Regions from separate parts of the Halomonas sp. MS1 genome, predicted to be linked through region 2. Evidence: predicted binding sites of a transcription regulator. Region 2 holds the regulator's gene; each other region holds the start of a gene.

Region 1 (7,207 bases), 350 kb from region 2:
TAGTGGTCTACGGAGTTGTTGTGGGGGGGCTGTCCATTATAGATCTAGGCGCTAAGGGCTTTGATCGCCCATTACGCTTTTTGCTAGCCATTCCGGTATTGCTACTCATTTTGCGCTTTCCGCCACGCCAGACATGGTTATGGAGCGGGTTGTCGCTGGGTGCCATAGGAGCAGGTAGCTGGGGGTTATGGCAACGGTTTGGCAATGGAATAGAGCGTGTTGGCGGCTATTTACATCCCATCCAGTTTGGCAATCTAAGCATGTTGATGGGGGTGTTATGTCTAGCAGGTTTAGGTTGGGCGGTACTTCAGCGTCGACGCGCTATTTGGGTGGTTTTACTGTTGCTAGGGGCTTTGCTGGGAATGCTGGGGTCGCTGATGTCAGGTAGCCGTGGTGGTTGGGTGGGTCTGCCTGTCATTGGCTATGTTCTTTATCGTGGTTTTGGCCGTCAGTTACCGTTGGCGTTAAAAGTGAGTGTGGCTGGGCTGGTTGTGACACTGGCTACGTTGGTATTTGTACTGCCTCAGACGGGGGTTCAGCAGCGCGTTAATTCGGCGATTAGCGATATCAGCCTCTATGTTTCAGGCGAGGAGAGCAATACCTCTCTTGGGCTACGTTTTGAAATGTGGCGTGGGGCATCGCAATTAATTATTCAGCGTCCGCTGCTAGGCTGGGGAGAGTCGGGGTATGAAGCGGCGATGCTTAATTTGGGGCAGCAACACAGTATCTCTCCAGTGGCGGCTCAATTTGGCCATGCGCACAATGAATTTATCGATGCGCTGGCTAAGAGAGGGGTAGTGGGGTTGGCTGTGCTTGTAATGCTCTACATGGTGCCGCTTAAAATGTTTGCCTCTGGACTGGTGCACGAGAACCTGCAAATACGAACATTAGCGGTGGCGGGCACGCTGCTTCCGGTTGCGTTCATTGACTTTGGGCTTTCCCAGACCTTTTTAGCCCATAATAGCGGTGCAATGTTTTATGCGTTTTGGTTAGCTGTTATATGGGGATGTTACAGTGCTTACAGTAGAGCATTTCAAGGCTAGAACAATGTTATAAAGCTGAATCGTCTAAACGTCGGTTTATTACCAGCTGTGGCTGGATATAGGCCGACGTTTATTAACTTATGAGTCGTTTTTATGCGGCGAAGTTGTGGATTGCTCTACGGTTTCAGGAGCTACAATTGCAACTTCTTTCTGCTCCCTGGTCCATTTGCCCGCTTTTTTATCAATATACTGGAAGTGCTCGTTAGTAAAATTGCCTTGGTTGCAGGCGTGACGGTATGACACTGTGGGGACGGTGCGTTGATCTAATAGCTGAATGAATACGCCAGGACCAGTGAGCTCAAACACGTTGGTGAGAGTGTTCTCTTCAATGTTTTGCTGCACTTGATCAATCAATCTGCGTAGGTTGGGGTTACCTGGTTTGCTGGCGATGAAGTAATTGCTCAGCTCACCTTTACGGGTGGTGACGTAGAGTTCGTCAATATCACCAGGGACAACACGGGAAAGCGGCCAGATGGCATGTGCGTCAATATCAAGGTAAACGCCGCCGTATTTGTAAAGTACCATGAGGCGCCAAAAATCAGCCTGCGCCGCACCAATTTGTAACTTTGAATAGCTGGTGAATAGGGCGTCGTCGAAATTTTCTTTAATGAAGTCACTCCGCGCGTCGGTAATCATGAAACGATATTCGAAACGAGGGGCCATGAGACGATTAAACAAGTAGTTCAGGTAAACCGGAAGAGTCACTCTATTAGTGAAGTTGGTCTGCCAAATAATACGAGGAATAGTCGACTTGTTTTTAGGTTTCAGCCAGGGCGCGGCATAGGCTGGCAGCGTGAAGCGCTTGTTCGGCAGCACGGCATGAAAAATATAGCTAAGCAGCTTGGTAATGTTTGCGCATAGCTTTATCAAGCGACTAGTGGCCACGATAAGTGGTTTGCTTGTGCGGGTGGGCATGTTCATCCTTTTCATTCGTATCGCGGCAAGAGGTGAATCGGCTACCAGCCGCCTTGGCCTTCCAATAAGCTTCGGGTGTTATTATCCAGCGGCAGCTTAAAGTCAGCGCTGCCAAGCACCATCGCATCACCAGCGCGAACGACTCGTGCACTCACATAGAGATAGTCCTGGCCTTGTGCATAAGTACCCATCAGTATCGAGCGTGCATTGTGCTGGGCGCTAAGACGTTGGACTTGGCGGGATAAAATTAATTCACCAACGGTTTCTTCAATAAACATGCTGTCACGCATCTTGACTTCGCGTACCTGCATGCCTTGCCTTGCAAGTGCAGACGCCATAATTTCTGAGCTAATACGGCCAAATGTAGATGATTGGCTTAAGTTATCAATACTTACAAAAGTAGCCGCAATCATCGGGCTATAGCGTGTAAGGTCCGGGTTGCTGGCGACCATTTGCGCGGCAGCCTCATGAGCTAGTTCGGAGAGATCTGGCTGAGGCTCGGCATTTCGCGTGCCATTGTTATTGCCAAGTGCAGTGCAACCAGCCAAAAACATCATAAGCAACGCAGCGATAAGCAGGCGAGCGCCAACTGCTAAGCCGCGCAGTGGAGAAAGAGAGGAAGAGAGTGAAAGCATGTAATTACCAAGTATTGGTGATAGAAACAGTAGGGGTTACAGGCGCTTGAGGAACACGATGTGGTGCATAGTGACGTCGATCACCAGCATTTATGTAATAAATATTAGAAGAGGAGTAGAGAATGCGGTCATTATCAACGATCTGGGTAGTGATGATAACCTCCTCTTTGCCCTCATAAGTCCAACTGCCGCTGGTCGTATCTGCCACCATCGCCGCGGGAATTAATGCAAGTGCAGGTTCGCTCCAGTTTCCTAGTGCCATGCTAGCCACGGTCACGCCACCGGCAAGGGCGGTGTAAGCACCAAACGGTGGGCGTATATAGCCGCGATCACGATGCTCAACAACTTCAACGTCTACTTGGACGGTGGCGCCGCCAGTGCTGGGGTGTGTCATCACGCTTCCACCACGCGACACCAGTTCGCTTGTTAATAGCGTACGAAAGCCACGTTCAAATTCGCCACCATAGTAGGCGCTAACTGACGTATGCTCTTGCGCTGGAATATGCAGGTCTCTAAAGCGAACCCGTTCACTGCGAAGAATGCCTGCCGCTTCGTGTTGGGCTAGCACTTCCCAGTGCTGAGCCGCTTGCATGCGCTGCTGCTCACTATAAGGATAGGTAGTCGCAATGGGGGCCTGCGATGTGTTGGCATAAAAGCAGCCGCTTAGCACCAGGCTCGCCAGTCCAATACAGGCAGGGCGCAATAGTTGAACCATGGATGGTGACATTGTCGATAATGAAGCAGTTCTTGATGACATAGGTCGGGTGCGCACCTGATTGTTCCTTCTCGCTACGAAACGGCTTTTGATAGACTAGTTTGCCACGCTTACCCTATATCGGCCACGAGGTTAAAAACTTGAATGAGTGAACCCCCCCATGCTTGAAGACCACCGCGCTGGTCCGCGCCATGATTCACTGCTAACTGCCTATCCAGAAGATGAAAGTAATAGCGGTTGGATGATTAGCTATATTGACATCATGACGCTACTGGTAGCCCTGTTCGTTATTATTATTGCTGCGGCAAATGTGACAAGCCCATCATTGTTTCAGCAAGAAACAGCCGATGAGTACGGCTATGAGTCGTCACCTGCTAGAGAAATACCCTTGCCGGATGCGCTTGCTGAAGTCCGCCAGCAGCGCACGGTACTCGGTGTATCACCTAGTAGTGATACGCTCAGCCCGTTTGCGATTAGCGCTGCGTTGGGTGTGGCAGGGTTGCCTAAAGCTCGCACTGCTGTTGTGGAGGTGCCTCCTTTATTGGCGCGGATTGAAGAGGACTCGATAGATACGCAGCCATCGGCTGTCACTAGTAGTCTTCCGCAGTTGCTGCTGCCTACCGATGAGCGTAAGGCTGTTTCGCCGTTGGCGGATTACATGGTAGTGCTCACCGATCGCCCACCTATTAATGTACAAAAAGTGTCTGATGTGGCGATGAATAGCGCATTAGCACTTGATGAGAGATTGGCTGAGCGTGTGGAGGCCTCGACGTATCTACCTAATTTGGAAGGCGTTGAAGTTTCCCGGGTTGCCGAAGGGATCAGCCTGCGTGTACAAGATCGGTTGCTATTTCCCTCTGCCGATGCTCAGTTGACAGAAGGGGGCTCAACGCTAGTGGGGTCGTTGATGGATACCATTCAGCGCTTCGAGGGGGAAGTATGGGTGGAGGGGCACTCTGATAGCCAATCCATCAATACCCCAGAGTTTTCGTCCAACTGGGCGCTTTCAAGTGCGCGGGCGATTGCGATCGTTGAGGCACTGGAAGCCGCAGGGGTTGCTCCGGAGCGTTTACGAGCGGTTGGACTAGCCGCAACCCAGCCGCTAGAAGATAACGATACTGTTGAAGGGCGAGCGCGAAACCGTCGCGTTGAGGTGGTTATTCACGTTGACTAGGGAATAGATCAAAAAAAACCCGCCGGGGAGGCGGGTATGAAAGGGCTTGTCTCACTGCAGCCCACTGGTATCAGGTGAGGGGTGTACAAGGTTGCCAGTGGGTACAATTTGAGTATAGCTATTTGTGAGCTTTTGCCAAGGGCTTGTCGAATTTTTTTCAATTTATTTGCGCGCTATTTTGGTGCGTCAAGATTGCGTTGTTTTGGTGCTTATAAAAAGACAGCTGGTTTTTATGAGCCAATCTTCTGATTATTAACAATAAAATTGTATTGGCATACAAACTGCTTGGTTGCTTATCTAAAAGTGAGCGTGTGTAACGACTTTTAAGATTGCAAAAAGGTGGTGCTATGACCGAACAAAGGCATACTGCGTTGCCCAGTGATGCTCAGTCACCAATAGACCCAGCGCTTCAACCGCGTTTGGTAGTCACCGACTTGGATGGTTCATTACTAGATCACCACAGTTATGATTTCTCACCTGCCAAGCCCTGGCTTGCCCGCCTTAAACAGCTAGGGGTTCCGGTCATTCCGGTTACCAGTAAAACTCGCGCTGAACTCATTCCTCTCCGGGAAGCCCTTGGGCTAACGGCGACCCCCTTTATTGCTGAGAATGGCGCCGTTATTGGTCTGCCGCCTGGTTGGTGTCATGCGCGTTTAGATCGCCCTGGTAATGGCCGGGATGGCGTCGTTATTAAACACACCGGCGTTGATAGTGGCTTCATTAAAGCGCGACTAAACGTTTGGCGTAAGCGCTTGGGTGTTCGGTTTACCCGCATGGGCGACTTAAGTCTTCAGCAGGTAATGGCTTTAACTGGGCTTGATGAAACCCGTGCGAAAGCAGCGCGGCAGCGGGAGGGGAGTGAGCCGCTTATTTGGGAGGATAATGCAGCTGCACTTGAAACGTTCCGCATTGCGCTTGAAGGCGATGGCCTTGAACTCACTCAAGGGGGACGCTTTTGGCATGTGATTGGGCGCTTATCTGACAAAGGTGGTGCTGTAGAGTGGCTAATCAAGCGATTTACTGCATTACGAGGCAGCCAACCACTGTCATTGGGCTTGGGCGATGGTCCAAACGATATCACGATGCTGGAAACTGTCGATCAAGCGGTGGTGATTCGAGGTTGCCACGCACTTAACGTTGAGCCGCACAACAGCGCGCTATATCGAACAAACGCGACTGGGCCAACTGGCTGGGCTGAGGGGGTAGCCCACTGGTGGGGGCGAGATAACGGGCGTCTAAAAATGACGCCAGTGAATGACATCGCTGCATCAGATTACAAGTCACGGGAGGCTAGCGTATGAGTGATTTTCATCAAAATGGTGTGATAACCGATTTTCACAACTTAACGCGCCGGCCAGTTGAAGCCCTTGAACAGGAGCTTTGCCAGTTTGCCAAACGCCGCCCGATGGGGCTAATTCTACCCTCGCTTTTTTCTGAACTGGAAGGGCCTGCGCTGTCGGCGATTGTTGATGAGCTGGTGAAAGTGCCTTATCTCAATGAAATTGTCATTGGTTTGGACAGGGCAGACCGGGATCAGTTTTTATATGCACGGGAGTTCTTTTCGCGCTTGCCCCAGCACACTCGAATCTTATGGAATGACGGTCCGCGCTTGCGCGCCATCGACCAAGAATTAGAACGTCATGGTTTGGGGGCATTAGAGCCAGGTAAAGGAAGAAACGTATGGTATTGCGCTGGCTATGTGCTTAGTTCAGGTCGCTCGACCACTGTTGGTCTTCACGATTGCGATATTCTTACCTACGACCGTGGCCTTCTAGCGCGCCTTATGTATCCCGTCGCGAATCCTCGTTTTAATTACAGTTTTTGTAAAGGTTATTACCCGCGTATTGCCGAAGGAAAGCTCAATGGGCGTGTTTCTCGGTTGATGGTGACGCCGCTGCTACGTGCCTTGAAAACTGTCTGTGGCCCGTTACCCTATTTGGATTATTTAGACAGCTTCCGTTACCCGTTATCCGGTGAATTTGCCATGCGCAGCGATGTACTTGAGGGCATCCGAATTCCCGCTGACTGGGGATTGGAAATCGGCGTGCTGTCGGAGTTGCAGCGTAACTACTCCCATCGTCAGCTATGTCAGGTCGATATTGCCGACGCCTATGACCATAAGCATCAGCCCGTTAGTGAAGAGGATGCGACCAGTGGCTTGAACCGAATGAGTCTGGATATCGCTAAAGCGCTGTATCGTAAGCTGGCTACCCAAGGGGTTAGCTTTAGCAGCGAAGATTTCCGGACGCTCAAAGCAACCTACTACCGTTTAGCCTTAGACCTCATTGAAGCCTATGATCACGACGCAACAATGAATGGACTAAGTTTAGATCGCCACTGTGAAGAACAGGCAGTGGAGCTATTTGCCAGCAATTTGCTAGAAGCCGGCAATCTGTTTTTAGATAACCCCCGCGAACGTCCCTTCATTCCCAGTTGGAACCGTGTGCAAGCGGCGATGCCTGACGTGCTAGCCCGTATGCATGAAGCGGTAGAACTTGATAACCAGGGTGAGGTTTAACGCTCCATGCCTATTTTTTCTAGGAATATTTAAATTTATCAGTTGGTTGAGCTTATCAGGTCTAGAAGTAAATAAGGCTTTAAGTAGATAGAAGCTGGTGAATGTCGCTTAACCGATAATGTCACTCTCATCACAGCACCTCGTTGGCAGCGAGGTGCTTTTTTTATCTCGCGGCTACTGGTAGGCGAGCAATATTGACCATGCTCA
Region 2 (7,207 bases):
GGTCGTGAAGAAAAGGCGTTGCTTATTGCGCGTCTGTTGAAGGCGCGGATGTGGAGGGCTGCTGCTCACTGAGGGTGTACTGCAGGCCTAGCTCACGATGACGGAGTTGAACCTCTCCCGCTTGTTTTACCAGCATTTGCGCCAGTTGTTCCACCATGAAGACAGAGCGGTGCTGCCCGCCGGTACAGCCAATCGCAATCGTCATATAACTGCGTTGGCTATTTTGGTAAGCGGGTAGCCACTTTTCCAGCCATGTCTGGATATCATTGCGCATTTCTTCTACGACAGGATATCCCTTCAGAAAGTGGATGATATTGGCATCACGGCCAGTGTATTGGCGCAGTGTAGGATCCCAGTACGGATTTGGTAGGCAGCGCACGTCAAAGACGAGATCTGCGTCAAGTGGGACGCCCCGTTTATAGCCAAATGACTCTAGTGTCAGCGTTAATCTATCTTCACGCTGTTGGGCAACCTGATCCGTTATCCGGCGGCGCAGGTCATGAACCGACAGACGCGATGTGTCGATCATCAGGTCAGCCAGATCACGGATGTCGAGCAGGGTTTCTTCTTCTTTATTGATGGCCTCTTCAAGCGTCATGTCACTATCACGCGTAAGAGGGTGGCGACGACGCGTGGCTGAGTATCGCTCAAGAAGAATTCGCGCATCGGTGGTTAGATAGATAACCTGGAAGTGAATGCTTTTCTGGCGCAAAGATTCAAGCATTTTTGGCAGTTGCTTTAATGCAGCAGGTAAATTGCGCGCATCGATACTTACCGCTAGTTGGGGGCGTGCCCCTTGCTCACGAAGCTCATCCACCAGGGAGCTGAGTAGCATGGCGGGCAGGTTATCGATGGCACAATAGCCAAGATCTTCTAACGCTTGTAAGGCGATAGATTTACCGGACCCTGAACGGCCGCTAATGATCACCAATTGCATAGAGTTTCTCTTGGCATGCCAATAAAAATGGAGGTAAACGTTGGACTTAGTAGGCAGTGTCTAGCGGTGGACCCTTTAGCTAACAGGCTGTTCACGAATTTTTGCTGTTATAAGGTCCAATAGCTCACGTTGGCTAGCCGCTCTACGAAGCTGCTGACGTGTGTCAACGCTGTTCATGATAGACGCCACTTGCCCTAATAAGGCTAAGTGCGTGTCGTCCGCCTCTTCGGGTACTAAAAGTACGAAAACAAGGTCGACGGGATCGCCATCAATAGCATCGAAATCTACAGGCTCGGCTAACTTTAAAAAACCAGCGATAGGCGAGCTGCAGTGAGGGCTACGGGCGTGAGGAATGGCAACGCCGTTGCCTATTCCAGTGCTACCCAAACGCTCACGACCAATCAGGCGGCTGAAGACTTCTTGGCTATCTAGGCTTGGCGTGTTTTGCGCAATAAAGGTGCTGAAAAATTCCAGCACCCTTTTTTTGCTGCCCCCGGGGACGTCATACAGCACGCGCTCCGGGGGAAGTATGGTTTCCAACGTCATTGAGTTAACGCACGCCAGCGCCTTGGGCGCGAGCTTGTGCTTTTTCCTTGTGTTTAACGAGTTGACGGTCAATTTTGTCCGCTAGTGCATCAATCGCAGCATACATATCATTGTCTAATGCTTCTGCGTGTAGATCGGCTCCTGCAGCATGCAGGGTGCAGGCAGCTTGCTGACGCTCCTTTTCAACAGATAAGGTTACTTGTACGGTGGTGATGTTGTCATAATGGCGCTCAACGCGTTCCAGCTTCTCATTTACATAGTCACGCAAGGCGTCAGTCAGATCTACGTGATGACCAGTGATATTTACTTGCATTGACGTGCTCCTTATCCATCGGACTGTTCTTCGATTGTAACCCTTTTTGCGCTATTGCAAAGCCCCTAGACAGACTTTGTCTCGTTAGCACTGTTTTATTAGCGTAAACGGCGGCGCTCGCTTGAAGAGGGAATGCCCATCGACTCGCGATATTTGGCCACCGTTCGCCTTGCTACATTAATGCCACCCTCTTCCAATAGCGCCACGAGGCGGCTGTCTGAGAGCGGTTTGCCGGGCGGTTCATCTTGCACCAGTTTTTTGATTCGAGCCCGGATGGCGGTGCTGGAATGACTGTCGCCGCCGTCCTGGCCACTTACTTGGCTGGAAAAGAAGTATTTGAGTTCGAACACACCGCGCGGGGTATGGATATATTTCTGGGTGGTGACCCTGGAAATAGTAGATTCATGCATTTCAACGGCGTCTGCGATGTCGGCTAAAATCAGCGGTTTCATGGCTTCTTCACCGTGTTCCAGAAAGCCTATTTGGCGCGCTATGATTTCTCGGCCCACCCGCAGTAGCGTATCATTTCGACTTGAAAGGCTCTTGATGAGCCAGCGCGCTTCCTGGAGATGCTCTTTTAAAAACTGGTTATCTTGGCTCTTGTCAGCCCGTTTGATGAGGCTTGCGTAGTCAGGTTGAATGCGCAAGCGCGGCAGTGCCTCTGGGTTTAGCTCCAGGTGCCATCCTTCGTGGTCATGGCGGACGACTAAATCTGGCGTTACATAGCTGTCATCTGTGTCGCCAAAGGCACTTCCTGGGCGAGGATCAAGGCTGCGGATCAAGCGAATGACGTCATCAAGCTGCTCATCATCCAGGCTTAACCGCCGCTTTAGCAAACGCACATCATCCTTACCGAGCGCTTCAAGAAATTGACGCACTAGCCGCTTGGCAGGCATCAGCAGCGGTGTATCTTCGGGTAGTGAGGCGAGCTGCAGCATTAAGCACTCCCGCAGGTCGCGCGCAAATACACCGGTGGGCTCAAACTGTTGAAGGCGCAGCAAGGTTGTTTCAACTTCACGCTGGCTAAGGCCTTCATGCCCTTGGGCTTTAAGTCCTTCGCGAATGTCATTGAGAGGCTGGGTTAGGTAGCCGTTGGCATCCAGTGCATCGATGAGGCTTTCAGCAATGGCATGGTCGCGTGGTGAAAAATCTGTCATGGCGAGTTGCCAAAGTAAGTGGCCATGCAAACTTTGACCCGCGGCTTGACGCTCAAAGTCAGGCCCCTCGCTGCTGGTGCCATGGCTGCCTAGGTCTTGATAAGTGTCTGACCAGTCACTGTCAGTAGAGAGTTCATTAGGAATGCTTTCGGACCATTCAGCTTCCTGGGGTTCACTAACGGCCTGTTCGCCGAACTCATCTTCCTGCTCAAGCATTGGATTGGCATCAAGTGCTTGCTGAATTTCTTGACGGAGGTCCAGCGTTGATAGCTGTAACAGGGCGATGGCCTGCTGCAGCTGAGGTGTCATGGTCAGCTGTGTACCGATACGCAATTGAAGAGAAGCTTTCATGACCATCTGAGAACCACTCGTTAATCAGAAAGCTCCACCCTAGTGCGAGTTATGGCTTGGTGCAAGTGCAATAACTATGCCACCACTACTATTTTTTCTGCAGGTGGCTGTTTACAGGCGGAAATCAGCCCCCAAATAAACGTCTCTTACCCGCTGGTTGTTGAGAATTTCCTGAGGGGGGCCACTGGCGATGATATGACCGTCACCTACAATGTAGGCAATATCGCAAATATCTAGTGTTTCCCTGACGTTATGATCAGTGATCAGCACGCCGATATGGCGTTTTTTGAGGGCTCGAATGATCGTTTTAATATCACCCACTGAGATCGGGTCAACGCCGGCAAATGGCTCATCAAGCAGAATAAAGGCAGGCTCTGTCGCGAGGGAGCGTGCGATCTCAACACGTCTACGCTCTCCGCCCGAAAGACTCATGCCGAAGTTGTCACGAATGTGCGTGATGTGGAAATCTTCGAGTAGCGACTCAAGGCGCTGCTCCCGGGCGTTACGATCGAGTTCTTTACGAGTTTCCAAGATTGCCATTATGTTGTCGGCGACAGAAAGTTTGCGAAAAATAGAGGCTTCCTGAGGCAAGTAGCCAATACCTGCCATTGCACGTTCGTGCATGGGGGCATGGGTTAAATCAAGCTCGTCAATGCCAACCTTTCCCGCATCAGACTTTACCAAGCCGACAATCATATAAAACGATGTCGTTTTGCCAGCGCCATTGGGGCCTAGCAGCCCTACCACGCTGCCTTGAGATATCTCTAGGTTAATATCTTTAACGACACGGCGGCGTTTATAGCTTTTGGCTAGGTGGCGAGCATAAAGGGTTTTTATCGGCGCTGATTCTGAGGCTGTGGTTTGAGGTGCAGGCTCTGCGTTATTTGTCGCCACTGGACACTCCTATTGTTCCGGCTGAAGAGTCATGCGGATACGTTGTGGTTCACTACCACTAACATCAGAACGCGCCTGAACCACACCTTGGTCGATAAAATACTCTAAGCGTCCACCTTCAAAGCGATCTGCTTGCTGGGTCAGTTCCGCTTGGTCAATGAGCTCTACCCGACGCTCGGCAACATGATAAATAATGCGCTTTGCCCAGCCTTCCATTGGGCTAGCTTGGTCTTCGAGCTGGTTGCGTATATAGGCTCGTCCACCGGTTGCAACGGCGCGCGATAGCTCGCCAGCATCGTTGCGCTGAATCTCAACGCGATCTCCGCGCAGTTGCATATTGCCCTGCCGAATATCGACGTTGCCTGAATACACAGCAGTGCCTGCGCGTTGATCGAGATCTAAACGGTCAGCCTCTACTTCTACGGGGGCTTGGCTTTGTGCCATGACCGGTAGCGCTGCCGCTGAAATGGGTAGTGCAATGACGAAGAGTGCCGTGCGAATAAGAGCGTTCATCGCGACTCCTACTGAGAACGAGTGGCAGGCGGGTGAACGCCGCGCACGTTATTGGTTAAGCGGATCTGGCTATCATCCAGCCATACATCCATGCGTGAAGCGCCAATGCGCTGGGGCGGTTGCTGAAGTATGGTTTCGGCATCGCTCCAAGCATGACGGGTGGTGCCATCATAATGTAATAACTCTGTATTCAGCTGCCAGCCCTCGTCGGGTGCAAGTAATTGGGCTGAGCCAGCTAGCGTGAGCACCTGCGTGTCAGTATTTAGGGTGCCGGTCTTCGCCGTCGCTAGCCATTGACGCTCTTCGCTATCGAATAGTGTTGCCCTGGGGGAGAAGACATCTGTCATCGCCGTTTGAGGGGTATGGACTAAGCGCGGCGTCGTCAGCGACTGCTGGATGGCACCGGTGTCACCAAACAGAGTGATTTCTGCATTCTCTAATACATGGCCGGGCTCTTGAGCGCGAGCCTCAGCGTCGATTGATTGGTCTTGAGGGCCGCGTGGATCCAACCATACCAGTATGCCACCTAAGGCAAGCACCATGATGGTTATCCAAATGCGTTTTTTAACCCAAAAGCGCATTACGATTGGCCGTGCAGGTACGTATCTAAAACAGCATCCCAATGGCCTTGAGACATCAATAAAGTGTCGCAGATTTCACGCACAGCGCCGTGGCCACCAAGCCGGTCGGTGATCCAGTCAGCGTGGGTATGCATATAATCAGGAGCATTAGGGACGGTGATGCCTACGCCAGAACGTTTCATTGGAGCAAGGTCGGGTAGGTCGTCACCACAATAAGCAACCTGCTCAAGCGTAATATCTAGGCGTTGGCAAAGCGCGCGTAGCGTAGTGAGTTTATCCTCGCACCCTTGATACACATGGGTAATGCCTAACGACGCAGCACGTTGGCTGACCATGGGAGAATCACGCCCAGTAATTAAGGCAACATGGATTCCGACGCGCTTCAAAAGTTTGAGGCCGTGGCCATCTTGGGTATGAAACGCTTTGATTTCGATACCGTCAGCTTGGAAATAGAGGCGGCCATCGGTAAGTACGCCGTCAACGTCAATGGCAAGCAATTTTACGCGACGAATCCGGTCTTGTAGAGCGTCAGGTAGGGCCATGAAGCCTCCGTATTATTAATGTCTGAAAGGAATGATTAAATGACACCGCTAGCAAGTAAGTCATGCATATGCAGCGCGCCAATGGGGCGCTGCTGATCATCCACGACCGCCAGTGCGGTGATTCGACTGTCTTCCATGATGCGTACCGCTTCAGCTGCTAACACATCGGGACCGATACGTTTTCCAGGGCGTGTCATCACATCATCAACTAGGACGTCACGTAGGTCATGAAACTGATCCAGCGTTCGGCGTAAGTCACCGTCGGTATAAACGCCGGCAAGGCGTCCTTCGCTATCGACGACGCAGGTAAAGCCCAGCCCTTGGCGAGTAATTTCCAACAGTGCGTCCCGTAGCGGGCTGCCTAATGCTACTTGGGGGAGGCGTGATCCGTTGTGCATTAAATCCTTTACACGCAAAAGTAGGCGTTTGCCGAGGCTTCCACCTGGGTGTGAGAGCGCAAAATCTTCCGCGGTGAAGCCACGTGCTTCTAATAATGCCACGGCTAAGGCATCACCTAAGGCAAGTGCCGCAGTGGTTGAACTAGTCGGCGCTAAGTCGAGAGGGCAGGCTTCGCGTTCAACGCCGCTATTAAGGTGAGCATCGGCGTGTTTGGCTAATGTGGACCCCGGGCGTCCCGTCATGCTGACAAGGGGGGTTCCTAGGCGTTTCAACAGCGGAAGCAGCGCGGTGACCTCTGCGGTTTCGCCAGAGTTCGAGAGGGCTAGCACAACATCTGCGCGGGTGATCATACCGAGATCGCCGTGACTGGCTTCACCTGGGTGTACAAAAAAAGCAGGCGTACCGGTGCTTGCCAGCGTTGCAGCTAGCTTGCCCGCAATGTGGCCGGACTTACCCATGCCGGTTACCACTACGCGGCCCTGGCAGGCAAGGATAAGTTCACAAGCGTGGTCAAAACTCTCATCAAGCTTTGCCTGAAGCCCACCGATAGCGGCTTGCTCAATTTGCAGTGTGCGCAGCGCACTTTCACGCAGTGGGCTAGGTGTCGATAGTGGCTGGCGCATGAGGGCATCTCTTTTCATAAGCGGTCAAAAGTAGGTCGCTAAGAATAACATCTTGGCGCGGTTTGTAGGTAAGGCGCGTATCCTACTCCTCAGTGCGGTTGCAATGAGCGCATCTGTTACTGTGAGTAGCGTTCAGTTACGATGTTCGATAATATTTCGAAAACACTGTTTTTTAAACTGTCTGTGCTTTTAAACTAGCTGTTTTTTTGAATTATTTGTTTTTAACTAACTCATGCGTAGCCAGCATATACTATTGCTGCTGCGGCAAGACGACCATCAAGGCCAGCCAGCCCATGACCGATGCTCCCTTCATCGAAATTGAAGATTTGTACTTCTCGCGGGGTGATCATG
Region 3 (7,207 bases), 1.2 Mb from region 2:
GCATAGCCGTCGGCCATAAACCCTGCGCCCTGCTCATGGCGCGGGGTTACGTGGCGCACATCGCTACCTTCAAGCCCTCGGTACAGCTCCACCGTATGCACGCCCGGAATACCGAACAGAGTTCGAACGCCATAGGTTTCGCGCAGCAGGTGGATCAATAGCTCGGCACAGGTCATGGTTGAGTGATTGCGCATTGCGTCAGCGTTCATGACAGGCCCTCTCAGAAGAAAAATGTATGGGCCATAAAGGCGATGATGGGCAGCGTAATGGCCGTGCGAAGTAAGAAAACGGCGGCTAGCTCCCAGAGCTTAATAGGGATTTTTGATTTAAGTAGCAGCGCGCCAATTTCCGACATATACACCAGCTGTGTCATGGACAAGCAAGCGATCACAAAACGAGTCAGCTCGCTTTCAATGTTCGTCGCCAGCACCGCCGGCAAGAACATATCGGCAAACCCGACCAACGTCGCTGGAGCAGCCGCTTGTGCTTCGGGGATACGCAGCAACTCAAGCACCGGCACCATGGGATAAGAGAGCCAGGTAAACAGCGGCGTAAACTCGGCTAAAATCAGCGCGACGGTGCCGATGGCAAATACCAAAGGCAGCAGTGTCAAAAAGATATCAATCACGTTGAGTAGAGCTAAACGCACCAACTCTTTTGGCCCTGGCGCATCCGCTGCCCGGCGAGTTGCCTGGAGCAAGCTGTAACGAAACAGCCCTACATTTTCGGTGCGCTTCTCGCTTAACTGGCAGCCAACAGGCTCGTAGTAGTCGTTAGATTTTAGCGATAGAGGGGGAATCCGCGCCACGATGATGGCAGCAATCAGCCCTGACACGACTACCGTAAAGTAGAACTGTACGAAGAGATGATTGATATCAACAAAGTTAGTAACCAGTAGACTAAACGCGATGGAAGCCACTGAAAAGTTAGTCGCAATGACCGATGCCTCGCGAGCATTGTAATAACCCTGTTCATACTGTTGGGCGGTGATCAATACACCCACGGTGCCTGACCCCATCCAAGAAGCCGTTGCATCGATAGCGCTGCGTCCAGGAAGATTGAAAATCACCCGAAACGGCTTACGCACCATGGTGCCGATAAATTCCATAAAGCCAAATTCGACCAAAAACGGGAGCAGAATCGCCGCAAAGAAGAAGAACGTCAGTAGCACCGGCGCCAAATCATTGAGCATTACGCCGCCAGTAAACGGTGCCGTCACAAATTCTGGGCCGACTTGAAAAAAGGTCATGACGACAAAGATGCCACCTAAGATGCGCATCACTACCCAAATAGTGTCTACGTCAAACATCTCTTGAAAGTGACCACGTTGCGCCCAGTTAGGCTTTGCCACTTTAACGTAAAGCGTTATCACTACGGACAGACATAGGACTAGCATGGCAATGGCAGGTAGTGCAGAGCCAAGCAGCGACTGCAACCCATCGGCCATTAGGCCCATGCCAATATTAATCGTTCCTCCCACTTGAAAAGGCACCAAAAACAAGAGGACGCCAATTAAGGAGGGAATCAAAAACTTCAGCAAATGAGCACGATGGATTGGAGCCGACGGCTCGGCGTCATCCAATTTTACTTGAGAGAAAGACATACGGTTCACCTATTGGAAGTGATTATTGGAGGTGGGCTGGTGGCGTCCTGGCAGGCAATAAGTAGCCTGCCATTTCTCTGACCATTAGCGCTTTGTCAGATAAGCGCTTTTTATTTATGAGCTATTTCAGGACAGCTTAATCACTGTGTTTCACGCCCGGCAGCACGCAGAGCATTTCGTACAGCAGTGTGGCGCCCATCAATGCGGTATTACCGCTGGGATCATAAGGAGGCGACACTTCCACTAGATCACAGCCGACGATGTTCAAGCCTGCCGCACCGCGGACAATTTCCAGCCCCTGGGCTGAGGTCAGCCCGCCCATCTCTACCGTCCCCGTTCCTGGTGCAACGGATGGGTCCAGGCCATCGATATCGAAGCTGATATAGACAGGCACATCGCCCATCTGCTCGCGCACTTCTTCCATCAAGGGGGCCAGCGAGCGATGCCAGCACTCTTCAGCGGGAACAACGCGGAAACCCTGGCTTCGGCACCAATCAAAATCTTCGGCTGCGTAACCGGTACCACGAAGGCCAATTTGCACCACTTTGCCGTGGGCTAACAGGCCTTCTTCCTGAGCACGGCGAAACGGCGTGCCATGGGCAATTGGCTCACCGAACATGTGCTCGTTCACATCGGCATGGGCATCAATATGGATCAGCCCCACTGGCCCATGCTTTTTGGCAATGGCACGTAAAATGGGCAGTGTCAGGGTGTGTTCGCCACCCAACGTTAGCGGAATGCAGTTGTGTTTAAGCACGTCATCATAAAAGTCTGTGATGATGTCGACGCTTTTGGGCAGGTGAAACGTGTTGATGGGCACGTCGCCTATATCAGCCACTTGTAAACTTTCAAACGGAGCGGCGCGGGTCGCCATGTTATAGGGTCGCAGCATGCGAGATTCATCACGAATCTGACGTGGGCCAAGACGCGTACCCGGGCGGTTAGACGTACCAATATCCATTGGAATACCGATAAAAGCAGCATCTAAGCCAGCAGCACTTTCCTGAGTGGGTAAACGCATCATAGTGGCTGGCCCACCAAAGCGCGGCATACTATTGCCCCCAAGCGGCTGGTTAAAATCAGACATACAGATCTCCTTGGCGTTGTTCATGTTGTAGCGCGGAATAACAACTACATTGCACAGAACATGCCAAGTCTCTAAACGCCCTAATAATAGGGCTTTCAGCCATTATTGATGCAGTAATGAATCAAAATCACGTACACTTAAGTCATCTATGCATCATTGATGCAAAAATGAATTACAGGTTACTCAAGAGACAATCGCTGTGAGTGAAATCGATAAGTGCGTGCTAAAAACCATTGTAGAAACCGCCAACGATCACTTCTTTATCGTCAGCGGAGAGGGTCGAGTGCTTGATATCAGCCCCGGCGCTGAGGCTGTTTATGGCGCGCCCCGGGAAGAATTGCTAGGTAGTAGCGTTTACCAGCTTCAGCAAGCAGGCATTTTGAAGCCATCCATCACCTTAGAAGTGATGCGCACCCACCAGCCGGCCCAACTTATGCAGGTAACAGGCACCGGGCGCCGTGTGATAGCTCAAGCCTACCCTGTCTTTGTGAATGGGAAGTTAGAGCGTGTTATCAGCCGCTCCAGAGACTTAACCGACTTACAGCTCCTACAAGACGAATATGCACTACTCCAGAAACGCTTTAGTGAGCACTTAAAACGTAGCCAAGCAGCCCACGGTGCCGAGGAACAAGCGCTGGACGACGCGCTGGATAACTTGCAGGCGAGAAGCCACGTTATGCGTGAAGTCGCCTTGCTCCTCAAACGGGTCGCCCCCTCGGACGCTAATGTATTGATGCTGGGAGAGTCGGGCGTGGGGAAAACCGCGTTTGCCAAACAGTTGCACCGTTGGAGCCAACGCCATAACCATCCCTTTATTGAGGTTAACTGTGCGGCCATTCCCGAAAACTTATTTGAGTCTGAGATGTTTGGCTATCAGCCCGGCGCGTTCAGCGGCGCGGCTCGCCAAGGAAAAGCAGGCTTATTAGAGCAAGCGGAAGGTGGCACACTGTTTCTCGATGAAATCGGTGAGCTTCCCTTATTAATGCAAACCAAACTACTCAAAGTTATCCAGGACGGAAGCCTCACCCGGCTAGGCGATACACGACCGCGTAAAGTGGACTTTCGCTTAGTCGTCGCCACGAATCAGAATTTAGCTAAACAAGTAGAAGCGGGCCTATTTCGCCTGGATCTTTACTACCGTCTCAACGTTATACCGGTCACGCTTCCCCCTTTACGCGACCGCCGAGAAGATATTCCTGATCTCGTGGAAGCCTGTTTGAAACGCCTTAACCAACGCTATGGGCGGCAAAAAATCCTGGGCAACCCAGTATGGTCAACGTTAATGGGAAGCGACTGGCCAGGTAACGTCCGCGAGCTTGAAAACTGGTTGGAAAGAGCTTGGCTATCCAGCCCGACGGATCAAATTGAAGCACCTAGCCTTCCTACGGAGCAGCCCCCTGCTAATCTGCCGCAAACGTCAATCTCTTCGCCAATAGCCGCCTTAGCCCCCGAAGAAACCCTAAAGCAGTACCTCGCCAGACTAGAGCGCGAAACCTTGGAAACGTTGAGCAAAACGTTTCCCAGTACGTACGCCATTGCTGAACGACTGGGGGTTAGCCAATCCAGCGTGGTGCGCAGGCTTCAACGTTATGGCATCAAAGTCACCAAGTGAATTTTCCGCTTGACACAACGGCCGTCATCAACCATCCATGTAAGTGTCATACAACGGCAACACCTTCAACACAAGCTGAACCAATAACAACCAACAGCCGGTGATGTGTGTGCTATGTCAAACCAATCGCGTATTCGCTTGGAACGCGTCACTAAACGTTGGGACGCGACTACTGCCGTCGATGACATCTCCTTCGACGTCACGCCTGGGCAATTTGTCATTCTGCTCGGCCCTTCAGGCTGTGGTAAGTCCACCACGCTGCGCATGATCGCGGGCCTGGAAGAGGCCAGCGACGGGCGTATTCATATCGGCGAGCGCGACGTTACCCGCCTGCCGCCCGGCGACCGTGGACTGAGCATGGTGTTTCAGTCCTACGCGCTGTTTCCGCATTTGAGCGTTGCCGACAACATCGTTTTTGGCCTGCGCAGCCGCAAGGTACCCAAAGATGAGCAGCGCCAGCGACTGGCTAAGGTCGCCGAACTGGTTGATTTAACCGATTACCTAGACCGCAAACCTGCGCAACTTTCCGGCGGCCAACGCCAGCGGGTTGCCTTGGCGCGCTCAATTATTTCCGAACACCCGATCTGCCTGATGGATGAACCGCTATCCAATCTGGACGCTCGGCTGCGCAGCGACATGCGTAGGGAAATCAAAGCACTACAAAGTCGCCTGACTATGACGGTGATTTACGTCACCCACGACCAAGTGGAAGCAATGAGCATGGGCGATCGTGTGATTTTGATGCAGCACGGCAAAATCGTCCAGGACGGCACCCCCGACGAGCTTTATAACCGCCCCGCTAGCGCTTTTGCCGCCAGTTTTATTGGCAGCCCCGCCATGAACCTGCTGCCCCTAGTGGCCGGTAAAAATGGCGCCGTTATCGAAGGCGAACCAAGTACTCCCGTAGCCCCCTTGGACGCCACTGGCGGACATTTGGGCATCCGCCCGGAAGATATCGAACTGCGTATCGCACCCGGTTCCGGCGTACCCGCTAACGTATTAAGTGAAGAGTACCTGGGAGCGGATACCATTGCTTATGTGGCAGTGGGGTCGCACACCCTACGCGTGCGGCTTAGCGGCAAGCAGGCGCTGGCAGGTCAGCCATGCAGCCTCTACTGGATGCCAGAGAATACACACCTTTTCGATGCTGAAGGTCTGCGGCGGGATGACCTGACGCCGCTCCCCTTACCCAGCTCATATCGAAGCGTTCCTCGCCCACCGGCGGTGGGCTCTTTCCAACACTGACAGCAGTATTGACACTTGCGGAGTCTCTTATGCGTTTGCGTACCCCTTTTGCAATGACCGCCCTGGCAGCGGGCTTGTTAAGCGCCGCCCAGGTAAACGCGGATAGCGTCGATCTGACCATGTACTACCCGGTCGCAGTGGGCGGTGCACTCACCGACGTCGTTGATACTCTGGTGGAAGAGTTCGAAAGCGAATACCCCGATATCAATGTGGAAGCGATCTACGCTGGTAACTACGACGACACCCGCGTGCGCGCCATGTCGGCGATGGAAGCGGGTGAAACGCCGCAGCTGTCGGTCATGTTCTCCATCGATCTTTACGAGCTGATTGAGCAGAACGCCATCGTCGCCTTTGATGACTTGGTCGAAACCGGTGAAGAGCGCGAATGGCTCGATGGCTTCTACCCAGGGCTGATGGAAAATGGCCAACTGGATGGCAAAACCTACGGCATCCCCTTCCAGCGCTCCACCATCGTACTGTTCTGGAACAAAGACGCTTTTGAAGCCGCCGGCCTAGATCCCGAAACGCCCCCAGAGAACTGGCAAGAGATGGCCGAGATGGCCGCTACCGTGCGCGAAGCCTCCAACGGCGAGCAGTGGGGCGTGATGGTGCCATCGACTGGCTACCCCTACTGGATGTTCCAGGCCTTTGCTTTTCAGAACGGCCACCGGCTAATGAGCGAAGATGGCACCGAGGTCTACTTCGACGACCCCGCAGCGGTTGAAGCGCTGGAGTACTGGGTATCGTTAGCCACCGAGCACAATGCCATGCCTGACGGCACCATTGAGTGGGGCACCCTGCGCCAGAACTTCCTTGAAGAGTCCACGGCAATGATGTGGCACACCACGGGCAACCTGACCGCGGTACGCAGCGAAGCCAATTTTGATTTTGGCGTCGCTATGCTGCCGATGAAAACCCAGCGTGGCAGCCCCACCGGCGGTGGTAACTTCTACATTTTTGAAGATACGACAGAAGAAGAGCAGCGCGCAGCGATGACCTTTATTCGCTGGATGACTGCCCCGGAGCGGGCTGCCGCCTGGTCGATTGAAACCGGCTATATGGGCGTTAGCCCCGCTGCCTACGAAACCGACGCGCTGCAAGGCTATGTGGAAGAGTTCCCACCTGCCGCGGTTGCCCGCGACCAGCTTGAGCATGGCACGGCAGAGCTTTCCACTTACCAGGGTGGCCGCATTCGCCGCGCCTTGGATAACGCCGTGCAGGCGGCACTAACCGGTCAAATGACGCCGCAAGAAGCGCTTAGCCAAGCGCAGCAAGAGGCCGATAGCGTGTTACGCCGCTACGCCCGCTAATCGTTAGCCATTTTACTATTCGCCGGGGCGCGCCCCGGCTTTTTCAACGTGCGGTACGTCACTATGTCATTCACCAACCACCGCAAAATGCAGCTCTACGGCGCGCTTCTGCTACTGCCAGCTGCGCTACTGCTAACGACGTTTGCTTATTTACCGACCGTAACAACGGTCATTAACAGCCTGTTTTTACCCGGCTTTCGCGGTGCACCCACTGAATTCGTCGGCCTTGAAAATTATCAGGTGTTGTTCGATGACCCGACGTTTTGGAAAGTAGCGCGTAACAACTTAATCTACGCCGTCGGTACGATTCCTACGTCTATCGCGCTGGCCTTGGGTATGGCGCTATTCGT

Evidence for each region. Region 2 encodes sigma-54, which starts transcription at its own class of promoters, with help from an activator protein. Its sites were predicted from a motif close to TGGCACNNNNNTTGCTNT; they were not measured.
Region 1: NF683_RS21080 (HAD-IIB family hydrolase) is a predicted target of sigma-54. The motif match lies at 4,753-4,770, and genes of this name have one in related genera.
Region 3: speB (agmatinase) is a predicted target of sigma-54. The motif match lies at 2,739-2,756, and genes of this name have one in related genera.

What each region holds. Positions count from the first base shown of each region.
Region 1 covers NZ_CP098926.1:4,576,741-4,583,947, reverse strand. The annotation lists gene NF683_RS21105 (O-antigen ligase family protein) at 1-1,043, shown strand, start outside; gene NF683_RS21100 (glycosyltransferase family 32 protein) at 1,122-1,958, opposite strand; gene NF683_RS21095 (FlgO family outer membrane protein) at 2,000-2,593, opposite strand; gene NF683_RS21090 (hypothetical protein) at 2,598-3,308, opposite strand; gene NF683_RS21085 (OmpA family protein) at 3,469-4,482, shown strand; gene NF683_RS21080 (HAD-IIB family hydrolase) at 4,830-5,783, shown strand; gene NF683_RS21075 (glycosyltransferase family protein) at 5,780-7,000, shown strand.
Region 2 covers NZ_CP098926.1:4,223,747-4,230,953, reverse strand. The annotation lists gene rapZ (RNase adapter RapZ) at 23-937, opposite strand; gene ptsN (PTS IIA-like nitrogen regulatory protein PtsN) at 1,013-1,483, opposite strand; gene hpf (ribosome hibernation-promoting factor, HPF/YfiA family) at 1,488-1,796, opposite strand; gene NF683_RS19635 (RNA polymerase factor sigma-54) at 1,895-3,310, opposite strand; gene lptB (LPS export ABC transporter ATP-binding protein) at 3,416-4,141, opposite strand; gene lptA (lipopolysaccharide transport periplasmic protein LptA) at 4,208-4,711, opposite strand; gene lptC (LPS export ABC transporter periplasmic protein LptC) at 4,720-5,292, opposite strand; gene NF683_RS19615 (KdsC family phosphatase) at 5,292-5,834, opposite strand; gene NF683_RS19610 (KpsF/GutQ family sugar-phosphate isomerase) at 5,870-6,856, opposite strand; gene NF683_RS19605 (ABC transporter ATP-binding protein) at 7,150-7,207, shown strand, end outside.
Region 3 covers NZ_CP098926.1:809,793-816,999, forward strand. The annotation lists gene NF683_RS03755 (5-guanidino-2-oxopentanoate decarboxylase) at 1-209, opposite strand, end outside; gene NF683_RS03760 (YjiH family protein) at 221-1,603, opposite strand; gene speB (agmatinase) at 1,740-2,690, opposite strand; gene NF683_RS03770 (sigma-54 interaction domain-containing protein) at 2,890-4,302, shown strand; gene NF683_RS03775 (ABC transporter ATP-binding protein) at 4,417-5,547, shown strand; gene NF683_RS03780 (ABC transporter substrate-binding protein) at 5,577-6,857, shown strand; gene NF683_RS03785 (carbohydrate ABC transporter permease) at 6,921-7,207, shown strand, end outside.